Regions from separate parts of the Streptomyces sp. NPDC006551 genome, predicted to be linked through region 1. Evidence: riboswitches for the same ligand, from Rfam matches in the RefSeq annotation. Region 1 holds a riboswitch; each other region holds the start of a gene.

What was found. Region 1 has a riboswitch for cyclic di-AMP ahead of ABZY12_RS11800 (transglycosylase family protein). Riboswitches for the same ligand answer to the same signal wherever they lie in the genome.
Region 2: it holds a riboswitch for cyclic di-AMP, as region 1 does, so the genes downstream of both, ABZY12_RS21895 (M23 family metallopeptidase) here and ABZY12_RS11800 (transglycosylase family protein) in region 1, are expected to answer to the same signal.
Region 3: it holds a riboswitch for cyclic di-AMP, as region 1 does, so the genes downstream of both, ABZY12_RS07060 (LysM peptidoglycan-binding domain-containing M23 family metallopeptidase) here and ABZY12_RS11800 (transglycosylase family protein) in region 1, are expected to answer to the same signal.
Region 4: it holds a riboswitch for cyclic di-AMP, as region 1 does, so the genes downstream of both, ABZY12_RS06190 (M23 family metallopeptidase) here and ABZY12_RS11800 (transglycosylase family protein) in region 1, are expected to answer to the same signal.

The regions. Positions count from the first base shown of each region.
Region 1 is NZ_JBEXOT010000008.1:161,001-168,505, reverse strand. Features, by position in the region: gene ABZY12_RS11825 (NAD(P)/FAD-dependent oxidoreductase) at 1-525, opposite strand, end outside; gene ABZY12_RS11820 (Ppx/GppA phosphatase family protein) at 895-1,809, opposite strand; gene ABZY12_RS11815 (DUF501 domain-containing protein) at 1,806-2,351, opposite strand; gene ABZY12_RS11810 (septum formation initiator family protein) at 2,456-2,920, opposite strand; gene eno (phosphopyruvate hydratase) at 3,008-4,294, opposite strand; gene ABZY12_RS11800 (transglycosylase family protein) at 4,646-5,341, opposite strand; cyclic di-AMP (ydaO/yuaA leader) riboswitch at 5,345-5,520, opposite strand; gene ABZY12_RS11795 (transglycosylase family protein) at 5,779-6,774, opposite strand; gene ABZY12_RS11790 (cytochrome P450) at 6,889-7,505, opposite strand, start outside.
Region 2 is NZ_JBEXOT010000025.1:67,240-74,744, forward strand. Features, by position in the region: gene ABZY12_RS21880 (DNA topoisomerase IV subunit A) at 1-166, opposite strand, end outside; gene ABZY12_RS21885 (pitrilysin family protein) at 403-1,749, shown strand; gene ABZY12_RS21890 (pitrilysin family protein) at 1,746-3,143, shown strand; cyclic di-AMP (ydaO/yuaA leader) riboswitch at 3,356-3,522, shown strand; gene ABZY12_RS21895 (M23 family metallopeptidase) at 3,535-4,317, shown strand; gene ABZY12_RS21900 (GntR family transcriptional regulator) at 4,535-5,218, shown strand; gene ABZY12_RS21905 (HPr family phosphocarrier protein) at 5,406-5,687, opposite strand; gene ABZY12_RS21910 (GNAT family N-acetyltransferase) at 5,874-7,505, shown strand, end outside.
Region 3 is NZ_JBEXOT010000004.1:183,755-191,259, reverse strand. Features, by position in the region: gene ABZY12_RS07075 (SIMPL domain-containing protein) at 1-637, opposite strand, end outside; partial or broken gene ABZY12_RS07070 (radical SAM protein) at 816-925, shown strand; gene ABZY12_RS07065 (SGNH/GDSL hydrolase family protein) at 942-1,709, opposite strand; gene ABZY12_RS07060 (LysM peptidoglycan-binding domain-containing M23 family metallopeptidase) at 1,921-2,898, opposite strand; cyclic di-AMP (ydaO/yuaA leader) riboswitch at 2,903-3,092, opposite strand; gene ABZY12_RS07055 (tyrosine-protein phosphatase) at 3,450-4,262, shown strand; gene ABZY12_RS07050 (DUF6126 family protein) at 4,281-4,436, opposite strand; gene ABZY12_RS07045 (helix-turn-helix domain-containing protein) at 4,457-5,170, opposite strand; gene ABZY12_RS07040 (aspartate aminotransferase family protein) at 5,260-6,645, opposite strand; gene dxs (1-deoxy-D-xylulose-5-phosphate synthase) at 6,642-7,505, opposite strand, start outside.
Region 4 is NZ_JBEXOT010000003.1:369,947-377,451, reverse strand. Features, by position in the region: gene lhgO (L-2-hydroxyglutarate oxidase) at 1-983, shown strand, start outside; gene trmB (tRNA (guanosine(46)-N7)-methyltransferase TrmB) at 1,160-1,879, shown strand; gene ABZY12_RS06200 (PrsW family intramembrane metalloprotease) at 1,924-3,234, shown strand; gene ABZY12_RS06195 (aldo/keto reductase) at 3,321-4,268, opposite strand; gene ABZY12_RS06190 (M23 family metallopeptidase) at 4,421-5,542, opposite strand; cyclic di-AMP (ydaO/yuaA leader) riboswitch at 5,554-5,701, opposite strand; gene ABZY12_RS06185 (PP2C family protein-serine/threonine phosphatase) at 5,913-7,001, opposite strand; gene ABZY12_RS06180 (MFS transporter) at 7,308-7,505, opposite strand, start outside.

The sequences.
Region 1 (7,505 bases):
GGCGAAGCCGCCGCCCACGAAGACGAAGGTCAGCGCCTTGCGGCGGACCTCCTCGTCGGTCGTCGAGTCGGCCTTGTCCAGCTGCTCCAGGACGTGGTTGCGGAGGCCGATGGCCTCCTCCACGCCCTTCATGCCGATGCCCTGCTCGGCGAGGCCGGGGATCGGGAAGGTGCGGGAGACCGCGCCCATCGCGATGACGAGGTAGTCGAAGGGAAGGTCGTAGGCCTCGCCGACGAGCGGCGCGACCGTGGCGACCTTGCGGTCCTGGTCGATGCTGGTCACACGACCGGTGAGCACCTCGGCTCCGCGCACGACGCGTCGCAGCGGGACGACGACGTGGCGCGGCGAGATGCTGCCTGCGGCGGCTTCGGGGAGGAAGGGCTGGTACGTCATGTACGACCGCGGGTCGACGACCGTGACGGTCGCCTCGCCGAAACGCATCTTCTTCAGAATGCGTCGAGCCGCGTACAGGCCTACGTACCCACCGCCTACTACGAGGATCCTGGGACGCTCCGTGGTGCTCATGCCATCGAGTATCCACCCCTCCGAGGGGGGTCGCTCGTGCGCCCCTTCACAAGCTTCGAGGGGAGCTCTGCTACACTGCGCGGCCCACGTGACCCAGGTCATGGTGCAGCAAAGGAACCGCGGTGTTACGGCGGACGTTGTTCACCCCTGTTGAACTGGCCTGGAGAGGCCTCGTTAACCCTGAACCACGAGGTGCGTTCACACGATGGAAACAGAGTGCGAACGGGGCTCCCCGCCTACGAAAGCGCCCCGGCAGGGGCCTTGGGGGCCGCCAAGACCCTCCATGACCCCCATCGGGGCGCTTTTCCTTGTGAAGAACTTCACGAAGTTTTCCGACGGTCCGTCGCGGGACGTGGCGCGGTGCGCCCGTTATGCCACGGACAGGGCGATTCCGTCGAGGATGTCGTGCTCACTGACGACGACCTCCCGGGCCCCCGTGCGCTCCATGATCTCCAGGAGGACCAGGGCTCCCGCGGCGATGACGTCGACCCGGCCGGGGTGCATGACGGGGATCGCGGCCCGCTCGTCATGGGTCGAGGTGAGCAACCGGCCGGTCACCTCGGCGACCTGGTCGTAGGAGATCCGCGAGTGGTGGATCTTCGTGGAGTCGTACTCCGTGAGCCCGAGCGCGATGGCGGCGACGGTCGTCACCGATCCGGCGAGCCCGACGAGGGTACGGGCCTCGGTGATCGGCACCGTCCTCCCGGCCAGGTCGAGCGCGGCCCGGATGTCGGCGCGGACGGCCTCGATCTCGGCGGCCGCCGGCGGATCGCTGCGGACGTGCCGCTCGGTCAGGCGTACACAGCCGATGTCGACGGAACGGGCCGCCTCCACGTGCTGGTTGCCGACGACGAACTCCGTGGAGCCGCCGCCGATGTCCACGACCAGATAGCGGTCGGTGCCGTGCAGCTCGGCGGTGGCGCCGGTGAAGGAGAACTCCGCCTCCTGGTCGCCACTGATCACCTCGGGCTCGACGCCCAGGATCTCCACCACGCCGTCGACGAACTCGTCCCGGTTCTCGGCGTCCCGCGAGGCGGAAGTGGCCACGAAGCGGAGCTTCTCGGCGCCGAGTTCCTCGATGACGGCCGCGTACGCGCGGCAGGCCGCGAAGGTCCGCTCCAGGGCCTCGGGCGCGAGCCGGCCGGTCTTGTCGACACCCTGGCCGAGCCGGACGATCGTCATCCGCCGGTCCAGCTCGATCAGCTCACCCGTCTCGGGGTGGACGTCGGCGACGAGGAGGCGGATGGAGTTCGTCCCGCAGTCGATGCCCGCGACCCGGGTCATTCGGCCGCCCCCTTCTCCGACTTCTCCGCGCACGGCGTGACGCAGGGCCCCTTGGCCCACCACTCCGGCAGCATCGCGATCGCCTCGTCGCCCAGCGGGTTGACCCCGGGACCGGCGGCCAGCGAGTGGCCGACCAGGACGTGCAGGCACTTCACCCGGTCCGGCATGCCGCCGGCGCTCGGGAAGCCCTCCAGGACCTCGATGGCGTCGCGGCGGGCGATGTAGTCCTCGTGCGCGGCCCGGTAGGCGGCGGCCAGCTCCGGGTCGGTGGCGAGCCGGGCCTGCATCTCCTTCATCACGCCGTTGGCCTCCAGGGTGCCGATGGCGGAGGCGGCGCGCGGGCAGGTCAGGTAGTACGTGGTGGGGAACGGGGTGCCGTCCGGGAGCCGCGGCGCGGTCTCCACGACGTCCGGGTTGCCGCACGGGCAGCGGTGCGCGATGGCACGCAGACCCCGGGGCGGGCGGCCGAGCTGCTCCTCGAAGGCGGCGACGTCCGCCTCGGTGGGCTCGGTGCGGGCGGTCTGCGGAGGGGGCGTTTCCATGCGTGCGTCTGTCTTCTCGTCGAGGGGCGGTTCGGTGGGTGGTGCGGTGCGCGGCGCGGTCGGCCGTGCGGTGTGCCGTCACACCATCATCTCGCGCCGCCGCGTCAGCGGGGCGCGTCGGCGCGGTCGACGCCGTTCCAGAGACTGGAGTACCAGGGGGTGCCCGCCTCGGACTGCTCGGCGCGGCGGGCGCGCTCCGCCTCGGGGTCGTTCACGGTGAAGCCGGTCTCGCCGGGCATGACGTAGTGCAGATGCTCGCGGGCGAGGCGGCGGACGTACGCCGGGTCCTGGAGCCGGGCCTTCTCGTCCCTCAGCTGCTCGACCCGTTCGGCGGCCTCGGCGGCCTGGCGCTCCTGTTCGGCGATCTCGCCCTGCTGGGAGACGTACTGACGCATGGGGTAGGCGAGCGCCACCACCAGCGAGCAGACGACGAGCGCGAGGAAGGCCGCGCGGCCGGTGAGCCGGGAGCGGCGGGCCTGGCGGCGGGTCTGGGAGCGGTAGACACGGGCGGCTGTCTGCTCGCCGAGGAGCCTGATCCTGGTCGCGGTCGAGAACCGGTCCCCGGCCATGTGCGTGCCTCCCCTTTACGTACGTACGTCCCCGCACACGGTACGGGACCGGGTGCGGGGACGTAGGTAACCGGGCTTTCTGCGGGATCAGCCCTTGAAGCGCGGGAAGGCGCTACGGCCGGCGTACACGGCCGCGTCGTCGAGGATCTCCTCGATGCGCAGCAGCTGGTTGTACTTGGCGACGCGCTCGGAGCGGGCCGGGGCGCCGGTCTTGATCTGGCCGCAGTTGGTGGCGACGGCGAGGTCGGCGATGGTGACGTCCTCGGTCTCGCCGGAGCGGTGGGACATCATGCACTTGAAGCCGTTGCGCTGGGCCAGCTCGACGGCGTCCAGGGTCTCGGTCAGCGAACCGATCTGGTTGACCTTGACCAGCAGGGCGTTGGCGGAGCCCTCCTCGATGCCGCGGGCCAGGCGCTCCGGGTTGGTGACGAACAGGTCGTCACCGACGAGCTGCACCTTGGCGCCCAGCTTCTCGGTGATGGCCTTCCAGCCGGCCCAGTCGTCCTCGAACAGCGGGTCCTCGATGGAGACCAGCGGGTAGGAGGCGACGAGCTCCTCGTAGTACTCGGTCATCTCGGCGGCCGAGCGGGACTTGCCCTCGAACTCGTACGAGCCGTCCTTGTAGAACTCGGAGGCGGCGACGTCGAGCGCCAGCGCGATGTCCTTGCCCGGGACGTAGCCGGCCTGCTTGATGGCCTCGAGGATGAGGTCGAGCGCGGCGCGGTTGGAGTCCAGGTTCGGGGCGAAGCCGCCCTCGTCGCCGAGGCCGGTGGACAGGCCCTTGGTCTTCAGGACGGACTTGAGGGTGTGGTAGACCTCGGTGCCCCAGCGCAGCGCCTCGGAGAAGGACTCCGCGCCGATCGGGGCGATCATGAACTCCTGGATGTCCACGTTGGAGTCGGCGTGCGAGCCGCCGTTCAGGATGTTCATCATCGGAACGGGCAGCAGGTGCGCGTTCGGGCCGCCGAGGTAGCGGAAGAGCGGCAGGTCGGACGCCTCGGAGGCGGCGTGCGCGACGGCGAGGGAGACGCCGAGGATGGCGTTGGCGCCGAGCGAGGACTTGTCCGGTGTGGCGTCCAGGTCGAACATCGCCTGGTCGATCAGGCGCTGCTCGGTGGCGTCGTAGCCGACGAGCTCCGGGCCGATCTGCTCGATGACGGCCAGGACGGCCTTCTCGACACCCTTGCCCTGGTAGCGGTTCGGGTCACCGTCGCGGAGCTCGAGGGCCTCGAACGCACCGGTGGACGCACCGGACGGAACAGCAGCACGGCCGGTGCTGCCGTCGTCGAGGCCGACCTCGACCTCGACCGTGGGGTTGCCTCGGGAGTCCAGGATTTCCCGGGCTACGACGACGTCGATGGACGGCACGAGCATCTCCTTCTGGGATGTGAAGCTAGATGTGACGCATGCGGTGCAGGGTCTCTTTGGCCTTGCGACAAGAGCCTAACCGGCTCCGGGGCTCCGGCCAGCCGGGCGCCCGCCCGCTGGGACGAAAAAGGACCCAAGGGCATGCATCTGGGGACGAACGACCTCAGAACTACTGGACGGTAACGGCGCGTGGGCCAGCCCGTGGGGCGTTCTCGGGTCCGGAAACGCGCGGAACCCCGGTCCGGCGCGCACGGGGGAAGGGTGCGCCGGGCCGGGGTGGTCACCGCGGGAGGGTCGTAGGGGCGCGACGCCCCCAGGGGCCCGTGTGAGCCGCCGGGCTCACGCGGGCCGCCGGACTCACTTCAGGTGAAGCTGCTGGCCCGGGTAGATCAGGTCGGCGTCGTCGACGATGTCCTTGTTGAGCTCGAAGAGCTTCGCCCAGCCGCCCTTGACGTCGTGCGCGGCGGCGATCTTGCTCAGCGTGTCACCGGCCACGACCTTGTACTCGCCGTCACCCTTCGCGACCTTCTCGCCGGTCGGGGTGGTGACGGTCTTCTTCGGCTCGGCCTTCTTGGACGCGGCCTTCGGAGCGGTGCGCTGCTCGCTGCGGGTCGTCGGCTGCTCGGCCTGGCGCTCCTGCTGCGCGGGGGCGGCCTGCTCGGCGGAGCCGCCGTCGTACGAGGCGCTGGAGAGGCCCACGCCGCAGCTCGGCCAGGCACCCTTGCCCTGGCCGGCCAGGACCTTCTCGGCGATCGCTATCTGCTGCGACTTGGAGGCCTGGTCGGCGGTCGAGGCGTACGCGGTACCGCCGTAGGCGGCCCAGGTGGAGGCCGAGAACTGCAGGCCGCCGTAGTAGCCGTTGCCGGTGTTGATGGACCAGTTGCCGCCGGACTCGCACTGGGCGACGGCGTCCCACTCGGAGGCGGTGGCGGCCGAGGCGGACCCGGCGGTCATCAGCGGGGCGGCGACGGCGACGCCGGCGACGCCGACGAGCGCGACGGCGCGGGTGGCCTTGGAAGCACGACGGTGTTTGCCCTTGCCGGAAAGCAGCATGCGATTTCTCCTCACCGACGCCTGCGAGGTGAGCTGTCGGGTTCGGACCAAGTGAGTTGTCCGGCCGCGTGCCTCAGCACGCGGCTCCACCCCAAGCCGGCCTTCCGTCCGTCTGTCTCGACGGCCGGGACCGGCGCTTACCTTGGGTCCCCCGCTCCTGCCTTCGGCGCTTGCGCGACGACTGTTCCCATCAACCGACGGCAGGATTCGGCGTTTCGGTCGACGGGGCCCGCGGTGGCGAGCGGTCACGACCGTAGGCACAGACCCCCACGAAGTTCAAAGACGTCTATTAGGGAGAAATCGCCCTTACTTGCCCTCGGCCGAACAGCGTTTGCGCAGGTGAGAGGTGACGGGAGCAAAGTTTGCGGACGTGACACGCCGACGGCGGCAAAGAGACCCATATCTCACTTGCCCAGAACCGGACATATAGCCCCGAACTACCCCTGCGCGGGCGCGGTTTCGGGCGTCAGGTCGAGGCTCTGACCAGGGAGGATGAGATCCGGATCGCCGCCCACCGTCTGGCGGTTGGCGTCATAGAGGGCGGCCCATCCGCCGGGGAGCTCGTTCTCCTGAGCAATCTCGGTGAGGTTGTCTCCGGGCTTGACGGTGTATTCGTCCACAGTGCCCTGAGTGTCCGTATTCTCCGAACCCGCGCCGGCGGTCACATCGCCTGCCGACCCGTCAGCTCCATCGGACGGCGAGGCGTGCCGACCGGTTTCGCCAGTGCTGTCCGTATTGCCCACCTCTTCGGGGGCGGCGTCGCCACGGTGCTTGCCGGTGCCGGGGACGGCCGGGGCGGACGGCGAGAGGGACGCCTCGGGGGCGGTGGGGGAAGGCGTGCCGGTGCCCGTCGACGCGTCCGGCGTCGTGGGCGCGGTCGGGACGGTCTCGGGGGTGGTCGGGGCGGCCGGGGTGGTGGGAACGACCTCGGGGGCCGTCGGGGTCGCCTCGGGGGTCGTCGGGGCGATCGGAAGGCCCGTGGTCCGGTTCGACTCCTCGACCGGACCCGTGGGCTCCGTCGGCACGACGGGCGGACCCGGGTCGACCTCGGGAGCGGTGCCGTCGTTCGTCAGGCCGGCGATCGGGGCGCAGGTGTCCCATTCCGTGCCGCCGGCGGCGAGCGCCTTCTCGGCCACCACGATCTGCTGCGCACGGCTGGCCAGGTCGGCGCTGGACGCGTACGCGAGGCCGCCGTGCCGCTCCCAGGTCTCCTGCGTGAACTGGAGCCCGCCGTAGAGCCCGTTGCCGAAGTTGGCGCTCCACAGGCCGCCCGACTCGCACTCGGCCACCCGGTCCCAGGTGGCGGCGTCGGCGGCGGAGGCGGAGCCCGCGCCGAGCAGGGGCAGCGCGAGGGCCGATCCGGTCACGCCTGCGGCGACGACGATGGCGGGGGCCTGGCGGGGTCTGCGGTGACGTCCGTTCCCGGAGCGCATGCGGAATGCCTTTCGCGTGACGGCTGAGATTGACGGTGAACGTAGCGGCATTCGAACGTCAGTCACAAGTCGATGCAGCGGAGATCACGTAAAAGTCACAGTCTTGACGGAGCGTCAGCGGACAAGGGGGTCGAACTCCACCGGAAGCGTGCGCAATCCGCGCATGATGAGCCCTCCTCGCCACCGCAGATCGGCGGGATCCACGGCAAGTCGCAGGTCCGGCAGCCGAGTCAGAAGGGTGGCGAGGGCGATCTGCCCCTCCAGCCGGGCGAGCGGAGCGCCGATGCAGTAATGGATGCCGTGCCCGTACCCGAGGTGCTGGTTGTCGCGCCGGGACAGGTCGAGGGTGTCCGGCCGGTCGAACCGCGCCGGGTCGCGGTCGGCGGCGGCGAGCACGACGAGGACCGGATCGCCCGCCGGGATCTCCTGCCCGCCGATGGTCAGCGGCTCCATGGCGTACCGCCAGGTGGCCAGCTCGACCGGCCCGTCGTAGCGCAACAGCTCCTCGACCCCCGTCTCCAGGAGTTCCCGCTCCCCCGCCGCGAGCGACACCTGGAGCCGCTCCCGCTGATCGGGGTTCCGAAGCAGGGCATAAAGACCGTTTCCTACCAGATTGACCGTGGTTTCGAAGCCGGCGAAGAGCAGGATGAAGGCCATCGCCGCGGCCTCGTTCTCGGTGAGGTGCTCCCCGTGGTCGGAGGCCTTGATGAGTCCCGAGATCAGGTCGTCAC
Region 2 (7,505 bases), on a different contig from region 1:
GCACCGGCTTCATGCCGTCGCGGGCGTCCGGCAGCGCGCGGGAGTAGATCACCGAGTACGCGTACTCGAGGAAGGAGCCCTGCATCTCGTCGACGACGTCGATGTCGAGGATTCGCTCCTCGAACGCGTCGTCCGGCGGCGGTGTCTTCGTGCTGCGGCGGGCCATCGCGGCTGCGGCTCCTTCACCAACAAGGTTGATCTGACGCGGACCATTGTGGACCGTCCCACCGACAACGCCGACCGCGACCCGGGCTCGGCCCTCCCGGCGGGCCCGTCGTCGGCCGTACGCGACCCGTCGCGACCCGGAAGAGGGAAGCGGCGAACCTGCGGGAACTTCGCCAGGTGTCGGTGCGCTTGCATACAGTGGCAGGACTTTTCCATATCGCGATCGAAGGGACGTACATGCCCATGGGTCACACGGCCACGGCCGAGGCCGGCTCCGGCGGCCTGACAGCGACCGAGCACCGGCTGGCCAACGGCCTGCGCGTGGTGCTCTCCGAGGACCACCTGACCCCGGTCGCCGCGGTCTGCCTCTGGTACGACGTCGGCTCGCGCCACGAGGTGGCGGGCCGCACCGGTCTCGCCCACCTCTTCGAGCACCTGATGTTCCAGGGCTCGAAGCAGGTCCACGGAAACGGTCACTTCGAGCTGGTCCAGGGCGCGGGCGGCTCGCTCAACGGCACGACGAGCTTCGAGCGCACCAACTACTTCGAGACGATGCCGACGCACCAGCTGGAGCTCGCGCTCTGGCTGGAGGCGGACCGGATGGGCTCGCTGCTGGCCGCTCTGGACGACGAGTCCATGGAGAACCAGCGCGACGTCGTCAAGAACGAGCGCCGCCAGCGGTACGACAACGTGCCCTACGGCACGGCCTTCGAGAAGCTGACCGCCCTCGCGTACCCGGAGGGCCACCCGTACCACCACACGCCGATCGGCTCCATGGCCGACCTGGACGCGGCCACCCTGGAGGACGCGCGGAGCTTCTTCCGTACGTACTACGCGCCGAACAACGCGGTGCTGTCGGTCGTCGGCGACATCGACCCGGAGCAGACGCTCGCCTGGATCGAGAAGTACTTCGGCTCCATCCCGTCCCACGACGGCAAGCGGCCCCCGCGCGACGGCACCCTGCCCGACACCATCGGCGAGCAGCTGCGCGAGGTCGTCGAGGAGGAGGTCCCGGCCCGCGCGCTGATGGCCGCCTACCGCCTCCCGCACGACGGCACGCGCGAGTGCGACGCCGCCGACCTGGCCCTGACCGTCCTCGGCGGCGGAGAGTCCTCCCGGCTCCACAACCGTCTGGTCCGCCGTGACCGCACGGCCGTCGCGGCCGGCTTCGGCCTGCTGCGCCTGGCCGGCGCGCCCTCGCTGGGCTGGCTGGACGTGAAGACGTCGGGCGGCGTCGAGGTCCCAGAGATCGAGTCCGCCGTCGACGAGGAGCTGGCCCGCTTCGCCGCCGAGGGTCCGACGCCCGAGGAGATGGAGCGCGCCCAGGCCCAGTTGGAGCGCGAGTGGCTGGACCGGCTCGGCACGGTCGCCGGCCGCGCCGACGAACTGTGCCGGTACGCGGTGCTGTTCGGCGACCCGCAGCTCGCCCTGACGGCCGTTAACCGGGTCCTGGACGTCACCGCCGACGAGGTGCGCGAGGTCGCCGCGGCCAGGCTGCGTCCCGACAACCGCGCGGTGCTCGTCTACGAACCGGTCACCGCCGAGCAGAGCGAGAGCGACGAGGAAGAGGGAGCGGACCAGTGAGCGACGCTGCCGCGTCTTTGACGAGCATGGAGTTCCACCCGCAGCCGAAGCCGGGCACCGCCCGCCCCTGGGCATTCCCGGCCCCCGAGCGCGGCGCGCTGGACAACGGCCTGACGGTGCTGCGCTGTCACCGCCCCGGCCAGCAGGTGGTGGCCGTCGAGATCTTCCTCGACGCGCCCCTGGACGCCGAGCCGGAGGGTCTCGACGGAGTCGCGACGATCATGGCCCGGGCCTTCTCCGAGGGGACGGACAAGCACTCGGCGGAGGAGTTCGCCGCGGAGCTGGAGCGCTGCGGCGCCACGCTCGACGCGCACGCCGACCACCCGGGCGTACGGATCTCCCTGGAGGTTCCGGTCTCCCGGCTGCCCAAGGCGCTCGGTCTGCTCTCCGAGGCCCTGATCGCCCCGGCCTTCGTCGACACCGAGATCGAGCGGCTGGTACGCAACCGGCTCGACGAGATCCCGCACGAGACGGCGAACCCCGCCCGCAGGGCGGCCAAGCAGCTCTCCAAGGAGCTCTTCCCGGCCGGCTCGCGCATGTCCCGGCCGCGCCAGGGCACCGAGGAGACGGTCGCCGCGATCGACGCCGCGGCCGTCCGCGCCTTCTGCGAGGCGCACGTGCGGCCCGCCACGGCCACCGCCGTGGTCGTCGGCGATCTGACCGACGTCGACCTGGACAAGGTCCTCGCCGAGACCCTCGGCGCCTGGACGGGCGACACGACCGAGCCGCGTCGCATGCCGCCGATCACGGCCGACGACACCGGCCGCGTGGTCATCGTGGACCGTCCCGGCGCGGTCCAGACCCAGTTGCTGATCGGCCGCGTCGGCGCCGACCGGCACGACCGGGTCTGGCCGGCCCAGGTCCTCGGCACGTACTGCCTCGGTGGCACCCTCACCTCCCGCCTGGACCGTGTCCTGCGCGAGGAGAAGGGCTACACCTACGGCGTGCGGGCCTTCGGCCAGGTGCTCCGCTCCGACGGCGAGGGCAACGGCGCCGCGATGCTCGCCATCAGCGGTTCCGTCGACACCCCCAACACCGGCCCGGCGCTTGACGACCTGTGGAAGGTGTTGCGCACGCTCGCCGCCGAGGGGCTGACGGACGCGGAGCGCGACGTCGCGGTGCAGAACCTCGTGGGCGTGGCGCCGCTGAAGTACGAGACGGCCGCCTCTGTCGCCGGGACGCTCGCCGACCAGGTCGAGCAGCACCTTCCGGATGATTTCCAGGCGCAGTTGTACGCGCGTCTGGCCGAGACCGGCACGGTGGAGGCGACGGCGGCCGTCGTCAACGCCTTCCCGGTGGACCGTCTGGTCACCGTGCTCGTGGGTGACGCGGCGCAGATCGAGGAGCCCGTGCGCGCGCTCGGCATCGGCGAAGTGACCGTCGTCACCGGCTGATCGAGGAGCTCCAGCGCCACTTCGAGGACCCCGACGTCACCCTACGTCGGGGTCCTCGCCTTTGTTGGGTCTTTGTCCGTATTGCGGGAGAGGGTGCCCGTCTGCCCTGTGGCATGTCTTACAAAAGGACGTGTCTGTTTGCTGATTGAAAGACAGTCCGCTTAGCGTCGGTCCGGCTGTTCGTCAGTTGCACCCGCCGCGACCGCGGCACCGGACAGTCATCGCCGAGTCCCCGTCAGGCGCGAGCCTGGGGAGCCGGGGACCCACACGAAGTCCCTGGGGTGAATCGGACGCCTTCGCCTGAGCGCGGAGGGGCCCGTAGGAGACCTTCCTGCTCCGAACCCGTCAGCTAACCCGGTAGGCGAGAAGGAAGGAAAGGATCAGCCACTTCATGGCGTTCACCCGTGCCACCGGGAAGCATCGTGGTCCGAGCCGTATGGCGCGCCGCAGCGCGGGCATCGCCGGCGTCGCCGCCCTCGCCACCACCGGCGTCATCGGAACCCTCGCCTCCCCGGCGCTCGCCGCCGACACGGACACCCGCTCGCTCGAGGACACCGGCCTGAACCAGGCCGTCGTCTCCGAGTCCCTGGCGGACCAGATCGACGTCCAGGCCGCCGTCCAGGAGCGGGAGGCCGTCGAGGCCCTCGCCAAGGCGAAGGCCGAGGCCCGTGCCAAGGCCGAGGCGAAGCGCAAGGCCGAGGCCCGCGCCAAGGAGATCCGCGAGGCCAAGGAGCGCGCCGCCCGTGAGGCCGAGCGCAAGCGCCTGAACTCCTTCCAGCTCCCCATCGCCGGTTCGTACGTCACCACCGGCTACAAGACCGGCGGCTCCCTCTGGTCCTCCGGCAGCCACTCCGGCGTCGACTTCCACGCCGCCTACGGCAGCAAGGTCGTCTCGGTGGGCTCGGGCACCGTCGTGGAGGCCGGCTGGGGCGGCGCGTACGGCAACAACGTCGTCATCCGGATGAGCGACGGCACGTACACCCAGTACGGGCACCTCTCGGCCATCAGTGTCTCGGTCGGCCAGACCGTCACCCCGGGCGAGCGGATCGGCATCTCCGGTTCGACCGGCAACTCCACCGGCCCGCACCTGCACTTCGAGGCCCGCACCAGCGCCGAGTACGGCTCCGACATCAACCCGGTCGCGTACCTGCGCGCCCGTGGCGTGAACGTCTGACCCGACCGCGCCCCTCCGCGTCAGAAAAGCCCCGGCTCGTACTGAGCCGGGGCTTTTCTCGGCCAAAAGATATCCATGGATTCCCGGTAGCCATCGGAATTGCCGCCCCGCTGCAATAGAGTCACCGGACAGTCGTCCGTCATCGAAGAGTCGGCGAGGAACCGGCGGACGGACGTCAATAGGATGGGTTTCGCGCGGATTGAGGCGGAGGTCGAACATGCGCATCCCCGCGCACTCGGTATGCACGGCGATCCGGGACGACATCGTCTCCGGGGTCTTCGAGCGCGGCAGCCGGCTGACCGAGGAGCAGCTCGCCCGCCGCTATGGAGTCTCCCGCGTCCCGGTCCGCGAGGCGCTGCGAACCCTGGAATCGGAGGGGTTCGTGATCACCCGCCGGCACGCGGGGGCCCATGTCGCCGAGCCCACCGAGCAGGAGGCGGCCGACCTGCTGGACGTGCGGTCGCTGCTGGAGCCGCTGGGTGCCGCCCGCGCCGCCCAGCGCCGCACCGAAGCCCATCTCAAGGTGCTGCGCGGCCTGGTCAGGCTCGGCCAGGAGCGGGCCAGGCGCGGCCAGGGCGACGATCTGCGCTCGCTCGGCGGCTGGTTCCACGAGACTCTGGCGCAGGCGTCCGGCAGCCCGGCGCTCACGGCGCTGCTCACCCAGCTCCGGCACAAGATCGCCTGGATGTACGTGGTCGAGCCGGCCGGCCGGCCCGTGGAGGCATGGGCCGAGCACGGGGCGATCGTCGACGCCGTGGCGCGCGGCGACGCCGAGCGGGCCCGTGCGCTCACCGCCCTGCACGCCGAGCGGTCGCTGGTCCTGCACCGGCTGAAGAGCTCCGGGCGAGGGCGTGTGAGGGCTTCGCAACATGTCGTAAACACCGCGAGCGTCCGGAATTAACGACGGGGCCGTATACAAAGAGATGGAATTCTCCGGCTGTATTCGTGCTGCCCGAAATAAGGCCGACGGGAATGGCGTCGCCCGGAATTGTGCTTCCCTTTATTCCGGTCCGGAGTGACCACACGGAAAACGAAGGAGCCGCGCCCGCCGTGATCGACGGCGGGCGCGGCCCCTTCGTGAAGTGTCGTCAGACGGTCTCGGGAAGCTCCTCGAGGCCCTCGGCAACCAGCTTGGCGAGACGGTCCAGAGCGGCCTCGGCGCCCTCGGCGTCCGAAGCGAGCACGATCTCCTCGCCGCCCTGCGCGCCCAGACCGAGCACCGCGAGCATCGACGCGGCGTTCACCGGGTTGCCGTCGGCCTTGGCGATCGTCACGGGGACGCCGGAGGCCGTGGCGGCACGGACGAAGATGGAGGCGGGGCGGGCGTGCAGGCCCTCGGCCCAGCCGACGTTGACGCGGCGCTCAGCCATGGTGTTGCCCTTCAAGTCTTAGCGGGTTGTCTAGACCAGTCTCTCACACGGGTCGCGACATGCTCGTACCGACCTCCGGCCCGGACACGACGGCCCTTCGGCCTTCCTACCTTGCCCATACCCCGCACGGCACGCATGCCGTGCGCGACCGGTGCCGGTGTCGTACCCCGGCCGTAGGCTTGGCCCATGCAGAGCGCGTCGGAACAGGAACAGCCTGAACACGCATACCCCGACCACTGGGAAGCGGACGTCGTCCTCCGTGACGGCGGGACCGCGCGCATCAGGCCCATCACCGTCGACGACGCCGACCGGCTGGTCAGTTTCTACGAACAGGTCTCGGACGAGTCGAAGTACTACCGCTTCTTCGCGCCGTACCCGCGCCTCTCCGCCAAGGACGTCCACCGCTTCACCCATCACGACTTCGTGGACCGGGTGGGGCTCGCGGCGACCGTCGGCGGGGAGTTCATCGCCACCGTGCGCTACGACCGCATCAACGCCCAGGGGCTCCCCGCGAGCGCCCCGGCCGACGAGGCGGAGGTCGCGTTCCTGGTCCAGGACGCACACCAGGGCAGGGGCGTCGCCTCCGCGCTCCTCGAACACATCGCCGCGGTGGCGAGGGAGCGGGACATCAGGCGCTTCGCGGCGGAGGTGCTGCCCGCGAACACCAAGATGATCAAGGTCTTCACGGACGCCGGGTACACCCAGAAGCGCAGCTTCGAGGACGGTTCGGTACGGCTCCATCTCGACCTCGAGCCCACCGACCGCTCGCTCGCCGTCCAGCGCGCGCGGGAACAGCGCGCCGAAGCCCGCTCCGTGCAGCGCCTGCTCGCCCCCCGCTCGGTCGCCGTCGTCGGAGCCGGGCGCACCCCGGGGGGCGTCGGCCGGACCGTGCTGCGCAACCTCCTGGAGGGGGGGTACACCGGACGTACGTACGCGGTGAACCGGGCCCTCGGCGAGGGGACGGTCTCGCTCGACGGGGTGCCGGCCTTCCGCTCCGTCGCGGACATCGGCGAGCCGGTGGACCTGGCGGTCCTGACCGTCCCCGCCGAGCGGGTGCCGGAGGCGGTCGCCGACTGCGGCGAGCACGGCGTGCGGGGCCTGGTCGTCCTCTCCGCCGGCTACGCCGAGAGCGGGCCGCAGGGACGGGAACGACAGCGCGAACTGGTGCGGCAGGCCCGCTCGTACGGCATGCGGATCATCGGGCCCAACGCGTTCGGGATCATCAACACCTCGGCCGGTGTCCGGCTGAACGCCTCACTCGCCCCGCAGATGCCGACGTCCGGGCGGATCGGGCTGTTCACCCAGTCCGGGGCGATCGGCATCGCGCTCCTCGCCGGACTCCACCGGCGGGGCGCCGGACTCTCCTCCTTCATCTCGGCGGGCAACCGCGCCGACGTCTCCGGCAACGACCTCCTGCAGCACTGGTACGACGACCCCGAGACGGACGTCGTCCTGCTCTACCTGGAGTCGATCGGGAACCCCCGCAAATTCACCCGGCTTGCGCGGCGGACGGCGGCGGTCAAGCCGGTCGTGGTGGTCAAGGGGGCCCGCCACAGCGGGAGCGCGCCCCCCGGACACCGGGTTCCCGTCACCCGTATCCCGCACGCCACGGTCTCCGCGCTGCTCCGGCAGGCCGGAGTCATCCGGGTCGACACGGTCACCGAACTGGTCGACGCGGGCCTGCTCCTCGCCGGCCAGCCGCTGCCGGCCGGGCCGCGGGTGGCGATCCTCGGCAACTCCGAGTCGCTCGGGCTGCTGACCTACGACGCCTGCCTGACGGAAGGGCTGCGTCCGCTGCGTCCGCTCGACCTCACCACG
Region 3 (7,505 bases), on a different contig from region 1:
AAGCCTTCTCGTACGCGTCCCGGTGCGCGGCCTCGCGGGCCTGGGCGCGCAACGCGCTCCGGTCGGCGACGTCGAACGCGACGCCGTTGACCCGGCCCGCGTCCCCGGTCGCGTCGGTCACGGCCCCGATGACCCGGCCCGCGCGGTCGATGTCCCGGACCTTCACGGAGAAGGACTGGCCGGCCTGATAACCGGTCACCTCGGTCTCGCCGCCGTCGCTCTGGCCGTAGACCGTGGAGAGGGACAGACTGTCGGTCCTGATGTCACCGGCGGCGACGGCCTGCTCGCGCAGCGCGGCGAGCAACGCCTCGGCGGCGGATCGTTGGGCGCTCATCGCCTCCTTGGCGGTCTTACGGGTGACCTCGACGCCCACCGAGAGGACGACCAGGTCGGGCGCGGCGGCGGCCCGTCCGGCCCCGGTCACGGTGAGGGTGGTGGCCTTCGCGGTGCGGACGGTGGCCGGGGGTGCCGCCCCGTCGGCCCCCACGGCGAGCGCGGGTCCCGCGCCGGCGAGCAGGAGGCCGCCGAGCACCGTGCCCGTGGTGAAGGCGCGGCGCAGCCGGCGGCCGGCCGGGAGCCTGCCGGAGACGTGGGCGGGGAAGCGGTCGCTGACGGTGGAGCGATGACTGGTCGTCACGGGCGATCCCTTCGTGAACGGCTGCCGGAGACTCCGGCGCGCGCCCACATCCCAGCACCCCCCAGCGCCCGTCCCGGGGCGCCACTCCTGCCCCGTCACCCGCTCAGGCCCGCGCGAACGACCGGCGCCTCCGGTCCATGGCGGGTGGGGCGGGGGCTCTGCCGCGCCGCCCTGCGCCCCGCGCGCCTGCCCGCTCGCCGTGTGCGACTGCCACATCCGCTACCTCCATCTGGAGACGCTGTCGTGGTACGACGTGTTCGCGGGCGTGTCCTGGAGCGGATCCCGGCCGCCGTGGCACCTACGGCTACAGGGGCAGGAGGTCCGGGCGCTTGGCCGCCACGTGGTCGCCCGAGCTCTCGCCCCGCAGCCGGCGACCGATCCAGGGCACCAGATACTCCCTGGCCCACAGGATGTCGTCGCGGCGCACCTCCAGCGTCCCGCGCGGGGGCAGCGGCGGCCACGGCTGGTCCGGGTCGGCCGGCACCGGGATGCCGAGGACCTGGGCGGCGCGCAGCGCGACCCGGGTGTGCCCCTCGGGCGACAGATGCAGCCGGTCGCCGTCCCAAGCGCGCCTGTCCTGGACGGACTTGAGCGACCAGAGGTCCAGGACCGGGCAGCCGTACCGGTCGGCGATGGCCCGGACATGGGCCGTGTAGGTGGCGATCTTGCCGCGCAGATGGCGCAGCACGGGCACGTCCCGGGTGTCGAAGCCGGTCGTGACCATGACCGTGCCGACGGCGGAGGTGAGGTCGGCGACGGCGCGTTCGAAGCGCTCGGCGACGTCGTCCGGGTCGCTGCCGGGACGGATGATGTCGTTGCCGCCCGCGCAGAAGGTCACCAGGTCGGGGGCGAGTTCCTTAGCCCTGGGTACCTGCTCCTCCACGATCTGGTCGAGGAGGCGGCCGCGTACGGCCAGATTGGCGTAACGGAACGCGTCGTGCTCCGGCAGCCGGTCGGCGAGCAGAACCGCGAAACGGTCTGCCCATCCCACATACGTCCCGTCGGGTCCGGGATCTCCGACGCCCTCGGTGAAGCTGTCACCGATCGCCGCGTACGACCCGAATACGTTCATGTCTCTTGATCTCGAATCGTCTGCCACGGGAGCACATCTTTCCCTTACGGATGTGACTTACGCGACCGTAAGGAGGGGTTGACGGTGAGTGACATATGCCACCGGTCAAGATTGCACCAAGCCGGAATACGCCGAGGGCCCGGCACGAAGGTGCCGGGCCCGGGAGCGTACCGAGGACGCGTCGGACGAGGACGCGCCGGACGACGGTGCGTCAGACGCTGACGCCCTTCTGGCGCAGGTAGGCGAGCGGGTCGATGTCCGAGCCGTAGCTCGGGCCGGTGCGCATCTCGAAGTGCAGGTGCGGACCGCTGGAGTTGCCGGTCGAGCCGGACAGGCCGATCTGGTCGCCGCCGTTGACGGACTGGCCGGCGGAGACGGAGAGGGAGGAGAGGTGCGCGTACTGCGAGTAGGTGCCGTCGGCGTGCTGGATGACGACCTCGTTGCCGTACGAACCGCTCCAGCCGGCGGAGTACACGGTGCCCGCGCCGACGGCCTTGACGGAGGTGCCGGAGGAGGCGATGAAGTCGACACCGGTGTGGTAGCCGGAGGACCACATCGAGCCGGAGGCACGGTACGGCGTGGAGACACCGCCGCCCACCGGGGAGACCCAGCCGGAGGAGGACTGCGACGCCGGCGTGGACTCCACGGCGGCGCGCTCGCTGCTGCGGGAGCTGCGCGACTCCGCCGCGTCGGAGGTGGACTTCTCGACCTTCGGAGCGGCCTTGGGAGCCGCCTTGGGAGCCGCCTTCGGAGCCGCCTTCGGGGCGGCGGCCTTGGGCGCGGGCGCCTTGGCCGTGGACTTGGCGCCGAGGGTGAGCTTCATGCCGGGGAAGATCAGCGAGGGGTTCTCGCCGACGACCTGGCGGTTGTCCTGGTACAGCTTCTTCCAGCCGCCGGCCAGGTGGTGCTCGGCGGCGATCTTGGACAGATAGTCGCCGGCGACGACGGAGTACGTCTTCGGCTTGGCCTTGGCGGCGGCGGGCGCGGCGGCCGGGGCCTTCGCCGGGGCGGCGGCGACAGCGGCGACGGCCTGCTCGGGCGTCACGGCGGGAGCGGTCTTCTCGGCGGCGTGGGCTCCGGTCGCGCCGAGGAGCGGCAGGGCGACGACGGCGCCACCCGTACCGGCGGCGACGAATCCGCGCGTGATCGGGTTGACCTTGGGACGGCGGTGCTTACCCTTCGCGGGCATGGCGAATTCCTCTCCGTCGCCTACGAGGTGAGCTGTCGGGTTCGGACTGGAGATGTCCGGCCGCGTTTTCACGCGGCTTCACCCCGAGCCGGTCCGGCATGAGCCGGATCGGCGTACTACCTGGGTCCCCCGCTCCTGCCATACGTGGGTGGGTGCGGATTCCGGACGGTGGCAGGATTCGGCGGTCCGACCGGATTGACGGTGACCGTAGACGAGCGGGGTCGGCGCGAACAAGCCGTCGCATTCATCTCGCATTCCCCGCCGTGAAATTCAACCGGAATTCTGGTCACCCTCCGCGATGACGGAGCCTCGATTTCCTTTTCTCGCAGGGCTATTGCGGAAGACGATCAGGCACGGTCCGTCACGGTTATGACGCTGCTCACGCCCCGGAACCCATCTCCCCCGCTACCAGGGCGCGTTATCCCTAACGCCCCAATTCGGACAGAACGCTCATTACCGCCCCAGGGGTGTGCGAGCGGGCCGCCACCCGGAATGATTGCCCCAGGAACCGATCTCGTATCGTCGAAGTCCGCCAACACTCAGGAGCACTCGTGACGCAGCAGCTGCCGCAGGTCCCGTCGACCGAACCCGAGCTGAGCGGGGTCCGCAACTTCCGGGACGTGGGCGGACTGCCGACCGTGGACGGCGGGTCGGTGAGGTTCGGGCGGCTCTTCCGCAGCGGCCATCTCGCGCACGCCACGGAGGAGGACGCGGCCTTCCTGTCCACTCTCGGGCTGCACACCGTCTTCGACTTCCGCAACGCGGCGGACCGGAAGGTGGAGGGCGCGGACATCGAGCTGCCGGGTGTACGAAATGTGAACATACCGCTCAACGACCCGGCCGACGGCAAGGAGTTCTGGAAGCTGGTCAGCGCGGGCAACCTGGAGCAGCTGCGCGAGGCGCTCGGCGACGGCAAGGCGGCCGACCGCATGTCCGATTCGTACCGGAAGATGATCGTCGAGCGTACGGCGGAGCACAGCCGCGTCCTGCACGCGATGGCCGAGGACAGCGTCCCCGCCCTGATGCACTGCGCGGCGGGCAAGGACCGCGCGGGTCTGTCCATAGCGATCTCGCTGCTCGCGGTGGGCGTCGAGCGCGAGGCGATCGAGGCGGACTACATCAAGTCGAACGACCCCCACCGCCGCTACAAGATCCGCCGCAGCTCCACCTCCGCGGACGCCATGGCACCCGAGGTGATGGAGCTGCTCAGTCCCCTCTTCGACGCGCGCGTGGAGTACCTCCGGGCCGCGTTCGAGACGATGGAGCGGACCTGGGGCACGGCCGAGAACTACCTCTCGCAGGGTCTCGGGCTCGCCCCCGAGACCCGTGAGCGGCTGCGCGAGCGCCTCGTCACCGAGGCGTAGCCCGGCCGGCCGGCGCGGCTACTGGTTCTGCCCGCCGAGCATGAAGAGCAGGTAGAGGAAGCCCGCGAAGAGGTGCCCGGCGACCAGGTAGGCGAAGAGGCGGAGGACCAGCCCCTTGGGGAACTTGCCGCCCCCGCGCTCCTCACCGGTGATCTCGGCGGATTTGTCGGACATGTCGGCCCCTTCCGATGGGCTCAGCGCGGGTGCGGGGTCCCCTCGCCGAGACACAGCTCGGCGGCGGGGCTCTGCATCAGCGTGTGGACGAAGAGCAGGTCGGCGCCGCCTCGGGTGGCGGCGCCGATGCGGTGCGGGGTGAGCGAGTCGAAGTGCGCGCTGTCCCCCGGGTCCAGGACGTGCACGGCGTCGCCGAGCGCGAGCCGCACCCGGCCGTCGAGGACGTGGAGCCACTCCTCGCCGGGGTGGACCCGCACGATGTCGGCGCGGGTGGCGTACGGCACGTGGACGCGGAGTGCCTGCAAGGCGCGTCCGGGGCCGCCGGCCTGGTGGTAGACCCATCCGTCGGCCTCGACGGGCTCGGCCCGGCCGGCGCGGATGATCGGGTCGCGCTCGGGGGGCACCTCGCCGAGGAGTTCCGAGACGGTCGTACCGTAGACACGTGCGAGCGCGAGCAGCATCGGCAGCGACGGCTGGCGGCGGCCCGTCTCCAAGCGGGAGAGATGAGCCGGTGACAGCCCGGCCCGCCGGGCGGCGGCCTCCAGCGTGAGCCCGCGCCGCCGGCGCAGCCCGCGCAGCCGCGGCGCCACATCGGGAAGCGCGTCCGGTGCGGCGGGGCCGGGGGCGTCGGGATCGGTCGCGGCCGAGTCCGGGGCGTCGGGCGCGGAGTGATCCGGCGCGGAGTGATCCGGTGCGGCGGGGTCCGGGGACGGCTCCCCGGCGAGGTGCTCCATGCCTCCATTGCGCCAGGATCTTTCCTCCCGGGCAAATTACTTGCCTCAGAGGCAAACCGTGCCGGCCGCGTTCCTCACTGGCACATTCCTCAGCGCTGGGCGACGGCCTGCTTGACCAGCGTCTTCCCGAAGTCCCACATCAGCCCGCCCCCGCCGTGCGCATCGTCCATCACCGCCGTGAACGCGGTCACGAACCGGTCCACGTCCGCTTCGTCGATGATCAGCGGCGGAATCAGCTTGATCACCTCCAGACGGTCGCCCGACACCTGCGTCAGGATCCGGTGCCGCTGAAGCAGCGGCACCACGACCATCTGGGCGAAGAGACCCTTGCGGGCGGCCTGCAGCATCGTCCAGCGGCTGCGCAGCCCGAGCGACGAAGGGCGGCCGAACTCGATCCCGATCATCAGCCCCCGCCCGCGGATCTCGTGCAGCAGCTCGTAGCGCGGTACGAGTTCCCTCAGCCGCGAGGACAGCAGCTCCCCCATCCGGCGGGCGTTGGCCACCGTCCCCTCGGCCTCCATCACCGAGAGCACGGCGAGGCCGGCCGCCATGGCCTGCGCGTTCGAGCCGAAGCTGGCGGAGTGGACGAGCACCCGGTCCATCGAGGAGTAGACCTTCTTGAAGATCCAGTCCTTACCGAGCGTCGCGCCCACGGGCACATATCCGCCGGAGAGCGCCTTGGCGACACAGAGCAGGTCCGGCTCGACCCCCTCCTCGTGCTGGTACGCGTAGAAGTCGCCGGTCCTGCCGAGCCCCGTCTGCACCTCGTCGGCGATCAGCAGGGCCCCGTGCTCGTGCAGCAGCTCCTGGGCGGCGCGCAGAAAGCCGGGCGGGGCCTCGTGCACCCCCTTGCCCTGGATGGGCTCGACGACGAAGGCGGCCACATCGCCCCTGCGCAGTTCCCGCTCCAGCGCGTCGAGGTCGCCGAGCTCGATCGCGGTGTCGGGCAGGAGGGGGGCGAAGCCGTCCCGGAAGCAGTCCTCCCCGTTGACCGAGAGGGAGCCCGTGGTCAGGCCGTGGAAGGCGTGGGAGCAGTAGAGGACCCTCGGCCGGCCGGTGGCGTACCGGGCGAACTTCAGCGCGGTCTCCACCGCCTCCGTACCGCTGTTGCCGAAGAAGACCCGGTCCAGGTGCGGGCTGTGGGTGAGCAGCTTCTCGGCGAGCAGCCCGGGCAGGGGCTGGCAGTCGAAGCGGGTGAGGTCGGCGAGCGAGGCGTCCAGGACGTCGTGGAGGGCCTTGCGGACGACGGGGTGGTGCCGGCCCAGGCCCATGACGCCGAAGCCGGCGAGCATGTCGAGGTAGTCGCCGCCCTCGGAGTCCCAGAAGTGGGCGCCCTCGGCGCGCTCGTACACCTTGTCGAAGCCGATGGTGTGGAGCATGCGCGGGAGCTGGTGGTTGAGGTGCCGGGCGTGCAGCTCGTAACGCTCGGCGCCACGGGCGGCGAGCAGCGCCGCGAGGTCGAAGTCCGTGCTCATTGACCGTTCTCCTTGTGTGCCAGGGCGGCACTGATCCGTCCGGCGATCTCCACCGGGGTGAGCCCGAGGTCGGCGAGGATCTCGCTCCGCTTGGCGTGCGCGAGGAACCGCTCGGGGACTCCGAACGTCCGCAGCGGTACGTCGACCCCGGCGTCGCGCAGCGCCTGGCCGACGGCCGCGCCGACCCCGCCCGTGCGGCTGTTGTCCTCGACGACCGTGACGAGGCGGTGCCGGGCTGCGAGCGGGGCGAGCGCCTCGTCGACCGGCTTGACCCAGCGCGGGTCGACGACGGTGCAGCGGATTCCGCGACCGGCCAGCAGATCGGCGCCGCGGAGGCACACGTCGGCCATCACGCCCACGGCCACCAGCAGCACGTCCGCGTCCGGCTCGTCGAGCAGGACGTCCATGCCGCCGACGCGGCCCACGGCCGGGATCGGCTCCCCCGCCGTCTCCTTGGGGAAACGCAGCAGCGTCGGCGCGTCGTCGACGTCGACGGCCTCGCGCAGCTGGGCCCTCAGCTGGTCGGTGTCGCGCGGAGCGGCGATCCGCAGCCCGGGGACGACCTGGAGGAGGGAGAGGTCCCACACGCCGTTGTGGGAGGCTCCGTCGGTGCCGGTGACCCCGGCCCGGTCCAGGACGAAGGTGACCCCGCACTTGTGCAGCGCCACGTCCATCAGGAGCTGGTCGAAGGCACGGTTGAGGAAGGTCGCGTACACGGCGACGACCGGATGGAGCCCGCCGGCCGCGAGACCGGCCGCCGAGACGGTGGCGTGCTGCTCGGCGATGCCCACGTCCCAGATCCGGTCGGGGAACCGGTCGGCGAAGGCCGTGAGCCCGACCGGATGGAGCATGGCCGCCGT
Region 4 (7,505 bases), on a different contig from region 1:
CGGTCGCGGGCGCGGCCGAGATGGTCAAGTTCTGCGCGGAGTACGGCCTTCCGTACGAGGTCACGGGCAAGCTCATCGTCGCCACCGGGCGCGAGGAGCTGCCGCGGCTGCACGCGCTCGTGCAGCGCGGCCGGGAGAACGGCATTCCGGTGCGGGAGCTCGGGCCGGCGCAGATCACCGAGTACGAGCCGAGAGTGCGGGGGCTCGCGGCGATCCACGTCGGCACGACGGGGATCTGCGACTACGGCGCGGTGGCGGCGCAGCTCGCCGAGGCGTCCGGGGCGCGGATCCTGTACGGCGCGAAGGTCACGGCGGTCGACCGGCGGCCGTGGGGCGTGGCCGTCCGCACGGCGGCCGGCGCCGTGGTGCGGGGGCGGGTCCTGGTGAACTGCGCGGGGCTGCACTGCGACCGGGTGGCCCGGCTCGCCGGCGACGACCCGGGCATGCGGATCGTCCCCTTCCGTGGCGAGTACTACGAACTGGCGAACGCGTCGCTGGTCCGCGGCCTGGTCTATCCGGTTCCGGACCCGGCGTTCCCGTTCCTCGGGGTGCACCTGACGCGGGGTATCGACGGTGGCGTGCATGTCGGGCCGAACGCGGTGCCCGCCCTGGCCCGGGAGGGATACGGCTGGTCGGTCGTCCGGCCGGGGGACCTCGCGGGGACGCTGGCGTGGCCGGGATCATGGGCGATCGCGCGAGAGCACTGGCGGTACGGAGCGGGTGAGCTGCGGCGTTCGCTGTCGAAGCGGGCCTTCACGGAGGCGGTGCGCAGACTGCTGCCGGTCGTGGAGGAGCGTGATCTGCGGCGCGCCGCGGCGGGCGTGCGCGCACAGGCGGTCCTGCGGGACGGCACCTTGGTCGACGACTTCCTGATCCAAGAGGCCTCGCGGACGGTGCACGTCCTGAACGCCCCCTCGCCGGCCGCGACGGCGTCCCTCCCGATCGGCCGCGAGGTGGCGGCGAGGGCCTTGGCGATGTTGTAGCCGCCCCCGGTTGCGGCGATCGTTTCGCAGGGCTGCGGGCTTCCCAGCCCTGCGGAACGATCGCCACACGGGGGGACGAGGCCCCGACCCCGTAGAATTGCCGCATTGTGTCTGAGTCTCGTGAAACCCTTCCGCAGTCCCTCGCCGAGCCCGTCGTCGCGCGGCGGGGCAGTCGGATGTTCGCCGCCGGTGAGGGGCCCCTGCCCGATCCCGCCGGGTCGCACCACGAGCGGCGTATCCGCAGCTTCCAGCCCCGGCGCAGCCGCGTCACCGCGGGGCAGGCCGAGGCGATGCTCAAGCGCTGGCCCGACTGGGGTCTGGACATCGACGGCAAGCGGGTCCTGGACCTGAAGGAGATGTTCGGCGGCCTCCCCGTCGTCCTGGAGATCGGCTTCGGGATGGGCGAGGCCACCGCGCAGATGGCCGCCGCCGACCCCGGCACCGGCATCCTCGCCGTGGACGTCCACACCCCCGGACAGGGCAACCTCCTCGGTCTCGCCGACCGCAACGGGCTCGAGAACGTCCGGGTCGCCAACGGCGACGCGATCATCCTGCTGCGCGAGATGCTCGCCCCCGACGCCCTCGACGGCTGCCGCGTCTACTTCCCGGACCCCTGGCCCAAGAAGCGCCACCACAAGCGGCGCCTCATCCAGCCGGAGTTCCTCTCTCTCCTCGCGACGCGGATGAAGCCCGGCGCCGTCCTGCACTGCGCGACGGACTGGGAGGAGTACGCCGAGCAGATGCTGGAGGTGCTCTCCGCGCATCCCGACTTCGCGAACACGCAGCCCGACGGCGGCTACGCCCCCCGCCCCGCGTTCCGCCCCCTCACCCGCTTCGAGGGACAGGGTCTGGACAAGGGACACGTCGTGCACGACCTGCTTTTCCACAGGATGTAGAACTCCCGCGCACGCTGTCGGTGGGGCTGGTTAGGGTCGCATACGTGTCGAACCCCGTACCCGCCCCCGTACCCGCCCGGGACACCGAGGAGCCGGCCTTCCCCGCCGTCCCCGGCCGTGCCCAGTGGCGCTACCGGCCCCGGCGCGCCTTCTGGCGCAGCAAGGTGGTCCGGGCCGTCGCCGTGATCACGGTGCTCGCGCTCTGCGCCCTGGTGATCCTGGCGCTGGTGCGGGATCAGACAGGCACCGAGGGGTTCCTGGTCGGCCTCGGCCTGGCCGTCCTGCCCGTGCCGCTCCTCATGGCCGTGTTCCGCTGGCTCGACCGCGTGGAGCCCGGCCCCTGGAAGATCCTTCTCTTCGCCTTCGCCTGGGGCGCCTTCGCCGCCGCGCTCGTCGCGATCCTCGCCAACTCCTTCGCGGTCCGCTGGATCGCCACCGCGACCGCCGACCCGGCGTCCGCGGACACCCTCGGCGCCACCGCCGTCGCGCCCGTGGTCGAGGAGAGCGCGAAGGCAGCCGCCATCCTGCTGATCTTCCTCTTCCGCAGACGGGACTTCACCGGCCTCCTCGACGGAGTCGTCGTCGCGGGCTTCACCGCCACCGGCTTCGCCTTCACGGAGAACATCCTCTATCTCGGCAACGCCTTCGGCGAGGACCAGGAGTTCGGCAGCTCGGGCCTCGGCTCCGTGACCGCCGGAACGTTCTTCGTACGGATCGTGATGTCGCCGTTCGCGCATCCGCTCTTCACCGTGCTCACCGGACTCGGCTTCGGCTTCGCCGCCCTCGCCGCCCGCCGCCGGCGCGTCCGCCGGATCCTGCTGCCGCTGACCGGTCTGGTCCTCGCCATGGGCATGCACGCCCTGTGGAACGGCTCGGCCGTCTTCGGACCATGGGGCTTCTTCGCGGTGTACGGCATGTTCATGGTGCCGGTCTTCGGGCTGCTGACCTGGCTGGCGATATGGAGCCGGCAGAAGGAGCTGCGCACCATATCCGGGCAGCTCCCGGCGTACGCGGCGGCCGGCTGGCTGTCCCCCGCCGAACCCCTCGCGCTCTCCTCGATGCGGGCCCGCTCGGTGGCCCGCGACTTCGCCGCCCGAACGTACGGCAAGCCGGCGGCGCAGGCCGTCGGGGAGTACGAGGCGTTCGCGACGACCCTCGCCTTTCTGCGCCACCGGGCCGAGCGGGGAACGGCGGAGGAGGACTTCACCGCCCGCGAGCAGGAGCTGCTGCACCACCTCTGGCAGCGCAAGGCGGTCGCCTCTCCCGCGCTGACGTACGCGGCGCGGGCCACCGGCCGGGTGTGGGCGCCGCCGCAGTACCTCGACTACGGCGGCTACAACCCGTACCGGAGCTGACCGGGCCCCGACCCACGTCGGAACCGGCTCAGAGCGCGGAGCCCTCGACCAGCGGGTTCAGACCGCGGAGGCCTCGGTCAACAGGCTCAGACCGCGGAGGCCTCGGTGAGCAAGGTCAGCTCGGCTTCGGTGAGCGTGAGGTCGGCGACCGCGACCAGGGCCGGGAGCTGCTCGACCGTACGGGCCGAGGCGATCGGTGCCGCGACGGTCGGCCGGGAGGCCAGCCAGGCGAGCGCGACGGTGGCGGGCTCGGCGCCGTGGGCGTCCGCGACCGTGTCGAGCGCGGAGAGCACCGCCCTGCCCCGCTCGGTGTCCAGGTGCGCGCCGGCCCTTTGGGCGCGGGCGCTGTCGACGGTCGTTCCGGGGCGGTACTTGCCGGTCAGGAAGCCGGAGGCCAGGGCGAAGTACGGCACGGACGCGAGACCGGCGCGCTCGGCGGTCTCCAGGAGCTCACCCTCGTACGTCTCGCGCGAGACGAGGTTGTAGTGCGGCTGGAGGGCGACGTAGCGGGCGAGCCCCTCGGCCTCGGCGAAGTCGAGGGAGGCGCGCAGCCGCTCAGGGGAGATGTTGGAGGCGGCGACGGCCCGCACCTTGCCGTCCTTCACCAGCTGGTCGAGTGCGGTGACGATCTCCTCGACGGGGACGGACTCGTCGTCGAAGTGGGTGTAGTAGAGGTCGATGTAGTCGGTGCCGAGGCGGCGGAGCGACTCCTCGGCGGCGGCCTTGACGGTGGCGGCGGAGAGGCCCTTGTACCGGGGGTGGGCCCCGACCTTGGTGGCGATCACGACGTCGGCGCGGTTGCCGCGCGCGGCGAGCCACTTGCCGATGATGGTCTCGGACTCGCCCCCCTCGTTGCCTTCGGCCCAGGCCGAGTAGGAGTCGGCGGTGTCGACGAAGTTGCCGCCCGCGGCGGTGTAGGCGTCGAGGACGGCGAAGGACCGCGTCTCGTCGGCGGTCCAGCCGAAGACGTTGCCTCCGAGCGCGAGCGGGAAGACGTGCAGGTCCGAGGAGCCCAGTCGGCGAAGAGAAGTCATAGGCTCCACAACCACCCCCGCCACGCGGGCTATTCCGGCACGCCTCGCCGCTGCGGCCTCCCCTCGGTTCGCGCCGCCCGCTGTTCCCTCGGTTCGCGCCGCCCGTCGTCCCCTCGGTTCGCGCCGCCCGCTCGCGCCCTTTCCGCGATGGGTCAGAGGTTCAGGCCCTTGCCGCGCAGCCAGGCCGACGGGTCCACGCCGGAGCCGCCCGGGGTGTGGACCTCCAGGTGGAGGTGGGGGCCGGTGACGTTGCCGGTCGCGCCCACGCGGCCGATGGTCTCGCCGGTGCCCACGGACTGACCCGCCCCGACCGTCATGGACGACAGGTGGCAGTACCAGACCTCCGTACCGTCCTCCAGCTCCAGGACGATCCGGTAGCCGTACGAGCCCGACCAGCCCGCGGACTTGATGGTGCCGCCGTGGACGGCCTTGACCGGGGTGCCCGTGGGGGCCGCGAGGTCGAGGCCGGTGTGGTAGCCGGAGGACCACATCGAGCCGGACTCACCGAACGTGGAGGTGATGGTGTACGAGGAGGTGGGCAGGGCGTAACTGGCGGCGAGCTTGGCCAGGCGCTCCGCCTCAGCCTTGGCCGCGGCCTCCTCCTCGGCCTTCTTCTTCGCCTCGGCGGCCGCCTTCTCCGCGGCGGTCGCCTTGGCGGCGGCCTCCTCGGCGGCCTTCTCGGCCGCCGCCTTCTCCACCGCGGCCTTCTCGGCGGCGTCGGCGGACGCCTGCTGCTGCTCGGCCTGCTGGAGGATGCGGGCGCGCAGCGCCTCGCCGGCGTCGGCGGTGGTCGCGGTGGCCGATCCGGCCGAGGCGTCCGTGTCGCCGGTGCCCTCGGCCTCCAGGGTGAGGGAGGCGGTGAGCGGCAGGGGGTTGTTCGTACCGGAGCCCGAGCCGTCCCCGCCACCGTTCCCGTCGGTCCCGCCGTTCCCGTCGGAGATCAGTTCGCCGACGCCGGGCAGCTCCGAGGCGTCCGGGAGGCCGAGGTCGGGAAGCGATATCGAGACGGCCGGCTTCTCCTGCGCGGTGGCCAGGCCGCCCGCGCCGACGGCGGCGATGACACCGACGCCCAGGACGGTGGAGGAGCGGGCGAAGTTGGAGCGCTGCTTGACGACGCGATGACGGCCGCCGGCGCCGGAGCGCGCCTGCTGGCGAAGGGAGTCCTCGGTGGGATTCCACTCCTCCCACGCGCCTGTGCCGGGGTCCGCCCCGGGGGCACCCGAGGCACCGAACGCGTCGAAGGGAGCTTCGGGGGCAGGGGTGTTGGACGCCACGGAGGCGTGCTCCTTTCCTTCCTTCTCGCCTACCGGGTTAGCTGACGGGTTCGGAGCAGGAAGGTCTCCTACGGGCGTTGTCGCACGAGTGCGAAGGTGCCCGATTCACCCCAATTGGTGGTTCCCCGGTTCCTTTTCAGGATTCGGCGCGTGCGCACGGTGCCGTCTCTTGCGACGGCTGGGACGACCGCGCTGCGTTATCGAACGTTAATAGACACGGGGTCCCGTTTCCAAGCCGTTCCGGTTGATCATTCGCGAGATTGCGGCAGAATGGCCCGACTTGACCCCCCTTCAGCAAACACCCGGCGAACAACGTGATTCTGACGGTGTGTCAATTGTTATCGGAGTGGTACCCGTCGACTACGGATGGTCACGGCACCACGGGCATCGTCCGCCGCCGCTCCGGCTGCCCCTGCGTCGGGCGGCTCACCGCCAGCAGCGCCATGTCGTCCGTCGTCCCGCCCCCGGTGTACCGGCGCACATCGTCGACGAGCGCGTCCAGGAGCGCCTCCGGCCCCGGGAAGATCCGCCCGGCGAGCCGCTCGGCGGGATCGTAGAAGGCTCCCGCGGCGTCGCGCGCCTCGGAGAGACCGTCCGTGTAGAGGAGCAGCGTGGCGCCCGGCGGGTACGGCGCCTCGTCGGCCCGGTCCGGCCACGCGGCCAGCTCGCCCAGACCGAGCGGCAGCGCCGGCTCGCTCGGCGCCAGCAGGGACAGCTCCCCGTCCGCGTACAGCAGCAGCGGCTCCGGGTGCCCGCGGTTCACCACCCGTACGAGACCGCTGCCGCGCGGGATCTCGGCCAGTACGGCGGTGGTGAACCCCTCGGCGGCGTCCAGACCGGTCTTTCGGGTGCCCTCACGGGCCAGCGCCCGCTCCAGACGCTGCGCCACGCCCTCCAGCGTCGACTCCTGCTCGGCCGCCTCGCGAAAGGCGCCGATGACGACGGCGACGGCCTCGACCGCGTCGAGCCCCTTGCCCCGTACGTCGCCGACCACGAGCCGTACCCCGTAGGGCGTGTCCTGGACCGCGAACAGATCGCCGCCGATGAACGCGTCCGCCTGCGCGGCCTCGTAACGGGCGGCGATCTGCAGCCCGCCGATCCGCTCGGCGGGCGTCGGCAACACCGCCTTCTGCGCCGTCTCCGCGATCACCCGGGCCGACGCCAGCCGCTCGCCGCTGCGCCGCACGACCCGGTTGATCAGCAGGGCGAGGGCGGAGACCGTGATGACGGTGAGGGTCTCGGTGAGTGCCGGGACGTCGGTGAGGGTGTCGTTGTAGATGTGCAGTCCGACGCTGGCGACGACGGCGGCGATCCCGGTGAGCAGGGTCGTCAGCATCGAGAAGAACGGGGCCGCGATGAGCGGTGCGGCCGAGAACATCGGGGCGGCGGTGTAGGCGGGCGGGGTGGACAGGTCGAAGACGACCCCTCCGGCGATGATCAGCGGGGGCAGGGCGCGGATGAACCGCCGCGCACGCTCACCGCGCGGGCGCGGCCCGGGGGAGGACCCGTTCCCCGCCGCTTGCTGCCCCACCTGTGCTCTCCTGCCCGGTCCGTACACGGCGACGGACGGTACCGCGCCCTTCCCAGCGTGGCGGTAGCCGCGCCGCGCGGCGACCCCCGCTCCGCCGACCGGGGTACCGGCACGGACACAGGGGCACGGGCCGCGCCCGAGACCCGGGACACGCGCCACGGAGGCACACGGGACCCAAGACACGTGGCCCCGAGGCCCGGGCACGCGCCCCCGGGGGCGCGGGTGGACCGGAGGTCAGAGCGTCCCCGCGAGCCGCCCGCCCCGGGCCAGCACCCCCACCGCCGCCGCGCAGACGAGACCCACCCCGCAGAGGACCAGCCACGGCGTGACCGACCGGCCCGTCAGGTCGAGCAGCGCGCCGGTCCCCAGGTTTCCGAGGGTGATGCCGACCCCGCAGACGGTGTTGTAGAGGCCGTAGTGCGTCGCCACCCA